One region of the Pseudoalteromonas ruthenica genome, then DNA from elsewhere that is predicted to be linked to it. Evidence: predicted binding sites of a transcription regulator. Region 1 holds the regulator's gene; the other holds the start of a gene.
What was found. The regulator sigma-54, encoded in region 1, starts transcription at its own class of promoters, with help from an activator protein. The targets are predictions, from matches to a motif close to GTTGGCACGNNNNTNGNNT.
Positions count from the first base shown of each region.

Region 2: a site for sigma-54 is predicted at 2,098-2,116, ahead of flgJ (flagellar assembly peptidoglycan hydrolase FlgJ). Genes of this name have one in related genera too.

Region 1 is NZ_CP023396.1:2,904,462-2,908,790, reverse strand. Features, by position in the region: gene rapZ (RNase adapter RapZ) at 1-464, opposite strand, end outside; gene ptsN (PTS IIA-like nitrogen regulatory protein PtsN) at 531-977, opposite strand; gene hpf (ribosome hibernation promoting factor) at 979-1,266, opposite strand; gene PRUTH_RS13665 (RNA polymerase factor sigma-54) at 1,292-2,788, opposite strand; gene lptB (LPS export ABC transporter ATP-binding protein) at 2,813-3,538, opposite strand; gene lptA (lipopolysaccharide transport periplasmic protein LptA) at 3,538-4,062, opposite strand; gene lptC (LPS export ABC transporter periplasmic protein LptC) at 4,052-4,329, opposite strand, start outside.
Region 2 is NZ_CP023396.1:390,041-394,369, reverse strand. Features, by position in the region: gene flgK (flagellar hook-associated protein FlgK) at 1-1,123, opposite strand, end outside; gene flgJ (flagellar assembly peptidoglycan hydrolase FlgJ) at 1,127-2,062, opposite strand; gene PRUTH_RS01830 (flagellar basal body P-ring protein FlgI) at 2,213-3,304, opposite strand; gene flgH (flagellar basal body L-ring protein FlgH) at 3,316-3,996, opposite strand; gene flgG (flagellar basal-body rod protein FlgG) at 4,011-4,329, opposite strand, start outside.

The DNA of each region.
Region 1 (4,329 bases):
TTACCCAGCACTTTTTCACGGATCATCTCCGCCAACTGGTGAACACTGAGCTCAGTTGTATCAATAATAAAGTCGGCGTGGGAGATGAGTACATCAAGAAGCTGCTTCTCTTCACGAATAGCGACATCCAACGTCATATTTTGCATGGATAAGGGGTGTAGTCGACGAGTTTCAGAGAAACGCTTAATCAACGTTTGTTCGTCACTATCAAGGTAAAACAGCGAAGGCTTAGCAAACTCAGGCAGGTAAGCGAGAATGTCGTTAAATTCATGCTGTTCTTTGGGCAAATTGCGCACGTCTATACTGACGGCAATTTTGTCATAATTTGCTGAAACACTGCGCACCAAGGAGGGGAGTAAAATAACTGGGATGTTATCTACGCAATAGTACCCAAGGTCTTCGAGCACCCGTAACGCGACTGATTTTCCAGAACCCGAGCGACCACTGACAATGATAAGTTCCATCCGACAACTCCTTGTTTTACCCCAAGACGCACATTTAAACCACACCATGAATTAATACGGCGCGCATTAGTCGGCGATCAATTGATAAAGCTCTTGATCGCTGCTGGCTGAGCGCAGTTGTTTACACAGTTGTTTGTCTTTTAGTTTATCAGCAATTGTCGCTAAGGTCTTCAGGTGTTGTTCAGTCTCATTAGCCGGCACTAAAAGTGCGACAAAGATATCCACCGGACGGTTATCAATGGCATCAAAGTTAATGGCTTCGCGATTGGTTACAACAATGGCAATCGTACTGTCGATACCATCGAGACGGCCATGTGGAATAGCAACGCCTTTGCCGATGCCAGTACTGCCCAGCTTTTCGCGGGTTAGTAAAGCATCAAGTACCGATTGCTCGCTGAGGTGAGGACTGTGCTGATGAGCCACCTGAGAGAGGTACTCCAGCATTCTTTTTTTGCTATTAAAAAGGACCGCAGCTTTGCTGCAGTCCTTGGTAAAGAGTGAATCTAGGTTCATGTTAGTGACGAGATAATTTCTCTTTATGTTTAATCACTTGACGGTCGAGCTTATCAATTAAGCCGTCGATCGCCGCATACATATCCTGGTGCTCTGCGGTTGCGAACAGTTCACCACCGTTAACGTGAAGAGTAGCTTCTGCTTTTTGTGTTAGTTTTTCAATATCAAGAATGACATGCACATTATTTATATGGTCAAAGTGACGCTCTAATTTTGCAAATTTGCTATTCACATAGTTGCGAAGAGAATCAGTGATTTCTACGTGACGACCGGTAAGATTTAATTGCATAAGCATTTTCCTTCTTGTCTAACGTCTATATCAAACTTTTACGCTGATTTGACGGTGGAATGGCTAGCGATTCACGATATTTAGCAATCGTGCGCCGAGCCACTTTAATTCCTTGCTCGGCTAGTACGTCGGCAATCTTGCTATCACTCAACGGTTTAGCAGGATTCTCCGCAGCTACTAGCTTTTTGATCAATGCTCGAATCGCTGTAGACGAGCATTCACCTCCGTTTTCGGTTGTAACATGGCTGGAGAAAAAGTACTTCAGCTCAAAAATACCCCGTGGTGTATGCATATACTTTTGGGTGGTCACACGGGAAATCGTTGACTCATGCATTTCCACCATTTCGGCAACGTCATTAAGCACCATTGGCTTCATTGCCTCTTCACCATGTTCAAAGAATGCCTGTTGTTGTTGAACAATGCAATTAGTTACTTTAAGTAGCGTATCATTGCGTTGTTCCAAGCTCTTTATAAACCATTTCGCTTCTTGTAAATGCGAGCGAATAAATTGACTATCACTTTGTGACTTACAGCTTCGCGACATTGATGCATAGTGATCGTTAACGCGGATCTTAGGCATACTATCTGGGTTTAATTCAACCACCCAGCGGCCTTTAACTTTCTTCACCGATACATCTGGAATCACATACTCTGACTGCTCTCGCACAATCGTGGCTGCAGGAGTCGGATTTAAACTGTGTATCAGTGTCATCACCTCTTTTAACTGCGCTTCTTTAAGCTTAGTCTTTTTCATCAAGGTGCGATAGTCACGACTACCAAGCAAATCAATATAGTTACAAACTACCTCTTTGGTCTCTTCAAGCCAAGGGGTTTGTGGGTCAAATTGCTTGAGCTGGATCAACAAGCACTCTTGTAAAGAACGCGCACCAATTCCTACTGGATCAAAGAGTTGGATACGCTTAAGAACGGCTTCAATTTCATCGAGCTCGATACCATCGTCTTGTTCATCATGATTCAAGCTTTCCAGCAGATCTTCACAACTGACTGTTAAAATGCCGTTGTCATTGATGGCTTCAATAATGGCTGTGGCGATGGCCTCGTCGGTGGCACTAAAAGGTGTTAATTGCAGCTGCCACATTAAATAATCGTGTAACGACTCGGTGGTTTCGCCTTGGTAGATAGACTCATCTTCTGGCATAGGCCCAGAGGAGGCAACGGGAGCCGCACTAATATACTCATCCCAAGACACATCCATGGGCAAGTCTTCACTGATGGACTCGTTGTTCATGGCATCAGCACTTTCAACTTCATCCTTACTGGCGCTGGCCGTCTCGGCGGTATCGTTATTTTGGTTGTCGGACGTCGACTCTTTTTGCTCTTGGTTGTCGTTATTGTCGGCGTAATTGTCTTCTTCAACTTCAAGTAATGGGTTGGCGTCCAACGCCTCTTGAATTTCTTGTTGGAGATCCAAAGTACTGAGCTGCAACAGGCGAATCGCTTGCTGCAATTGTGGGGTCATTGTTAATTGCTGGCCTAGGCGCAGCTGTAATGATTGCCTCATGTATCTCTAACAATCCTTTAATCGTTATAATCTAAACTGCTCACCCAAATAGACGTCGCGAACCGTTTGATCGGCAAGAACTTGCTCTGGAGTACCAGAAGCAATGAGCTCGCCATGGGAAACAATGTATGCGGTTTCACATACGTCTAGGGTCTCTCGCACGTTGTGGTCGGTGATTAATACACCAATGCCACGATTGCGCAGATGCTCTATGATTTTCTTTATATCTAACACTGAAATAGGGTCGACACCAGCAAAAGGTTCATCCAACAAGATAAACTTGGGGTTTGCCGCCAATGCTCGCGCTATTTCTACCCGGCGACGTTCGCCACCAGATAACGCCATTCCTTGTGAGTCTCGAATGTGCTGTATATTAAACTCATCAAGTAGGCCCTCAAGCTCGCTTTCACGCTCTGCTTTGCTTAAGCCCTTGCGGGTTTCCAGGATGGCCATCAAATTTTGAAACACTGTCAGCTTTCGAAAAATAGATGATTCTTGCGGTAAATAACCAATACCTAAGCGCGCACGAGAGTGCATCGGCATCAAGGTGATATCCTCATCATCAATACTGATGGTGCCTTTATCACTGGGTACCAAGCCAACTATCATGTAAAAAGTAGTTGTCTTACCGGCTCCATTAGGGCCGAGCAAGCCGACGATACTACCTGCTTGTACTTCTAAGCCCACACTTTTGACGACCTCCCGGCCTTTATAGCTTTTCGCTAATTTTTGTGCTTTAAGAGTCGCCATTATTGCTCTTTCTCCGGCGTATCGTCACTTTGTGGTGTTAATGTTGTGCGCACTCGTGTGCTGGAGTTTTCATCCTTTTCGGCGGTGATCAGCTGTTTGGCAATATCATAGCTTATGGTTTCGGCAACGATATGCTGGTCGGCCATGGCAATCTTAGCATCACCTTGAATTTTAAGGGTCTCAGAGGCGACGTCATAACGAATTTCCAGCGCCTGTGCAGAAATCTCAGTGCCATCTTCCATCACTTCGGTGTACACAGCTGGTGAGCCGGTGGCTACGAGCAATTGCTTGTTATCACCCAATTCTGGACGACGGTGAGCCTCAAGGCGGTCAGCTTTTATTTCCCGTTTGCCGTGAACAATATGCACGTTCTTATCAAAAATAGTGATATTTTCTTTGATCAGTGCTTGTTGTTTGTCGGCATCAATTAACACTTCCTTGGCGGTGATTTGCTCAGCAGTAGCGCTGGCAGAGCATAAGCCAATTGCGATGGATGTAATTAATGCACTGATTTTATTGGTCATAATATATTGTTCGCGTATGTTCTGTTAATTCAACTATCTCTGTATTGAGGTCTGCTTTCAAGCCTTGCCCGGTGATCTTCATATTCGGGCCACTTAATACTACAGTCTGCTCGGACTCCATGCGCTGGCTATCTATATCAACTTGAATGGCCTCAGCGCTGACCTTCTCAATCATCGCCCCTTCTTTTAAGTTGGTGGCGGTGACGTTATTTTCCAAGATCAAAATGTTGTTGTTGTATAAAGTCGCTTCATCGGCGTTTACCTGCC
Region 2 (4,329 bases), 750 kb from region 1:
TATTGTTAAGGGGCACTATCTCTACGGTTGTTGGCGAGGTAAAGGTAACACGGAAATCCGTTGCCGGAATCTCTTTGCCCATCCCCTGCTCTAAACCAGCCTGCAAATTACCCGACCCCGCATTAGCGGCAAATGGTAAGCCGTTGACGGTGGGCAAAGTGAACAGATCACCCCCTATTTCACCGTTAGCGTCCATCCCCAAGCGATTTTGCTGATTGAAGGCATCGGCCAATGATAAGCCCATTTGCCCCAGCTGATTTTGCGCCGGTATGAGTACCTCGTCTCGGTAAGCCAGCAGGCCACCAATCTCGCCTTTTAAGCTGTTGGTATCAACCTCTAAGCTATTGGCTTGTCCGGAGGTCACATCAAGGCGAAGTTCCTTAAGGTTCGGATCTGGATCGCCATTTAACGAGAACAAGTTAAAGCTACCATTTTCCATAACCAAAGCTTCACCTGTGGACATGAACACCAATTTTTCACCATGAGGTCCATCGAGTGTTTCTAGGTTCATTAGCTCTGAAAGATCTTTAATCGCTTTATCGCGCTCGTTATAGACCGAGCTGGCATCAGCTTGATCTTTCTTGCCATGAACAGCCGTAATTTGGTTGTTCAGCTCACTAATTTTCTCAATTAAGCCATTGGCTTCATCAGCAAGGATCCCAAGCTGATCATTCACTACACTCTTTTGTTGCGACACAATCCCTGACAACCTATCCATTTGATTAACAAAGTTTTCCGCATTAGTGAAGAACAACGAGCGGGTAACATTGTTAGAGGGCTGATTCAGCGCCTCTTGCAAATTATTAAACATGCCATTGATTTGCGTAGACAGGCTATTTGACTCCTCGGAAAACTGACTATCAATACGCTGTGCTTCCTCCATAAAGCGCTCAAAGAAGGAGCGATTAGAAGTGTCTCTGTTGAGTTGCTGTTGTGCAAACTCATTGAGCAGACGATAGGTTTGCCCACGGCCAACCTGATTGTCAAAGGTGGTGCCATGCTCTGTACGCTCGCGCACATAGCCTTCGGTATTAATGTTGGCAATATTTTTACTGGTAGTATTAAGCAGCTCGGTATTGGCACGAATGCCTGAACTGGCAATGTTTAGTAGGTTAAATGACATGATCTACTCTCCTTGCCTTAGCAGATCACCGGCTAGGGCGCGTAATTCGCTTTGCCCTAACACACGTTTAATTTTCTCTGCATACTGTGGATCGGTGGCGTAGCCAGCTTGTTGTATAGCGTCGATAAACTGATGAGGCTTATCGGCCACATCCAAAGCCTGCTGGTAACGGGGATTAGTTTTCAAAAATGAGACAAAATCATCGAAACTTTGCTTAATAGAGTCATACACTCGGAACGGTTCTTTGCGCTGAACCGCAACTCCTCCTTCATACTCTAATGTTGGTTTTACAGTCGCTTCCCCCTGCCAGTCACGATGCGCTTTGATATTAAATAAATTGTTCGAACTTTCACCGCTCGCAGTTTTAATAATGTGCTTGCCCCAACCTGTTTCCAATGCTGCTTGAGCAACCATAACACCGGGGTGCACACCGATTTTACCGGCCGCTTCACGGGCAACGTCCCACACCCCTTCGACAAACTCTTTGGCATTGGCGAAATCGGCTTTGTGAGCGATAGGAGATGCCTCAGAGTGTTGTTCTTGGGTTTTCACTTGCGCGTTGCTTAACCGCGCATCACGCAAAGCTGACGCAGGCATATAGCTGTCTTTTTGTGGCGATAACTGTTGCACAATCAAATCGGCCAAGCCCAATGAGCCATTCGCCGATAACTCACTGGAGAGCTGCTGATCATGCATGTCTTGGAAGTATTTAACGCTGCTGGCATTAAAAGGACTGTCTTCATCTTCGAAGGCTTCATTGGCTTTGCGCATGCTTTTGAGCAGCATTTGCGTAAAGATAGACTCAAACTGCTGCGCTGCTTGCTTTAAGGCCGCGCGCTCGCCGTCGCTGCCGGCAGGCTGTTTTAACGCATCTTGACGAAGCTTATCTAAGCTATTGAGATCGAAGACGCTTTGCGTTTGCAGTTGATTAGCATCCATAAGACTGACAAAGTTATGACTAGATGCAAAAACTAAAGCAAAAAACGTACCACTGACTTTATAGTTCTGATTAACAAGAACTTAGGTGGCTATAAAAACAGCAAACCCCAAGGCTTTGGGCACTTGGGGTTTGCTGTTGCAGTATCAGATTTAAATGACCACCAACTGACCATTAATAGCACCAGCCTCTTTTAACGCCTCAAGAATGGCCATTAAATCTCCCGGTGCGGCGCCCACTTCATTAATCGCGCGCACAAGGTCGTCTAAACTCACCCCGGGGTCAAAAACAAAGGCACGCGAGTCGTCTTCACGCACATCGATAATACTTTGATTGGTCACCACCGTCTCACCCTCGGCCAATGCATTAGGCTGCGACACTTCTGCATTTTCGGCGATGGTCACCGTGAGCCCGCCATGAGTAATAGCCGCTGGCTGCAACTTGACATTTTTGCCAATCACTATGGTACCGGTGCGGGAGTTGACAATGATTTTCGCAGCATTATCGGCGGGAGTGAATTCAAGGTTTTCCAGCGTCGATAAATAAGCAACTCGTTGCGAAACATCACGTGGGGCAGTTACGCGCACTGACGCGGCGTCCATTGCCATTGCGGTATTCGGCCCGACGAGATTATTAATGGTATCGGACAAGCGCTTCGCGGTAGTAAAGTCAGGGCGATTAAGATTAAAGGTAATGTAATCCCCTTGGGTAAAGGGACTCGGAATCGCGCGCTCGACAATGCCGCCATTAGGAATTCGACCCACAGTTGGCGTATTGACCACCACACGTGAGCCATCAAGCCCTTGCGCGCCTAATCCACTAACAACTAAGCTACCTTGAGCAATAGCATAAATATTACCATCGACACCTTTTAAAAAGGTTTGCAATAAGGTACCACCGCGTAGGCTCTCGGCACTGCCTACTGAAGATACAGTGACATCCATACTCTGGCCGGGTTTGATAAACGCCGGCATATCCGCATGAACGGCAACCGCTGCAACATTATTAATCTTAGGCTTAAGGTTGGCCGGCAAAGTAATGCCAAAGTTATTCAACATCGCTTTAAAGCTTTGTTCGGTAAAGCGGCTCTTCTCTCCCGTGCCAGGCAGACCCACAACCAGACCATAACCCACTAATTGGTTACTACGTACGCCCTCAACCATGGCCACATCTTTGACACGCTCGGCAAAACTTTGCCAGCTAGTCAACGCCATGCAGAACACGATAAGGTTTAACCATTTCATGACTGGACTCCTTAGAATGGGAACAAAGTGCTCATAAAGAACCGTGATAGCCAACCGGCACTTTGCGTTTCTTGCAGCTCGCCTTTGCCAGAATATTGAATACGCGCATTCGCGATACGGCTACTTTCTACGGTGTTTTCGGAGCTCACGTCAGCTGGGCGAACAATGCCTTCTAAGCGAATAAACTCCTGCCCGGTATTAAGCGTTAACCACTTTTCGCCACGAATCACCAAATTACCATTGGGCAGCACGCGCATCACGTTCACGGAAATATTGCCTGACAAACTGTTGGATTGATTAGATTTAGCGTCGCCGGTGAACGAAGCATCTGAGTTCACACCCATTTGAATGCTATCTCCACCGATATTGACCGGATCGCCGCCTAAACCAATAACCGGCTCTAAACCCAGCTCGGTCTCCCTGTCAGTTTCCGTTTTTGCCGTTTTTGATGCTTGCGTTGACTCACGCAGTACCACAGTAATGATATCTCCAGTACGCAACGCTTTCTTATCGGCATACAAATCGTTCGCCAATACGGGATTGAAAAGGCCGCCACTTTGGGTCATGTTTTGTGTTGCTTCCTGCGGATACATCGGCGCATAGTAAGGGTCGTTTTCGACAACATGGGAGTTTTGTGTAGAAACACACCCTGTAGCAAGTACAAAAGTAATTGATAGTGCAATTGGCCTAATCATAATGCCCTCACTTATAGCTGCTGATTAATATAGCTGAGCATCTGGTCTACAGATGAAATCACTTTAGAGTTCATCTCATAAACACGCTGTGTCTCAATTAAGTTGACCAGCTCTTCGGTCACATTGACGTTCGAAGTTTCCAATGCTCCTTGAACAATAATACCCAAGCCGTCTACTCCCGGGTTACCTTGCACCGGAGCGCCGCTGACAGCGGTTTCGGTGTAAAGGTTTTGGCCCATAGGTTCAAGCCCTGATGGATTAATAAAGTCACTGATCACCAACTGACCAATCACTACATTGTCCGCCTGCCCGGCTACGCGCACCGACACT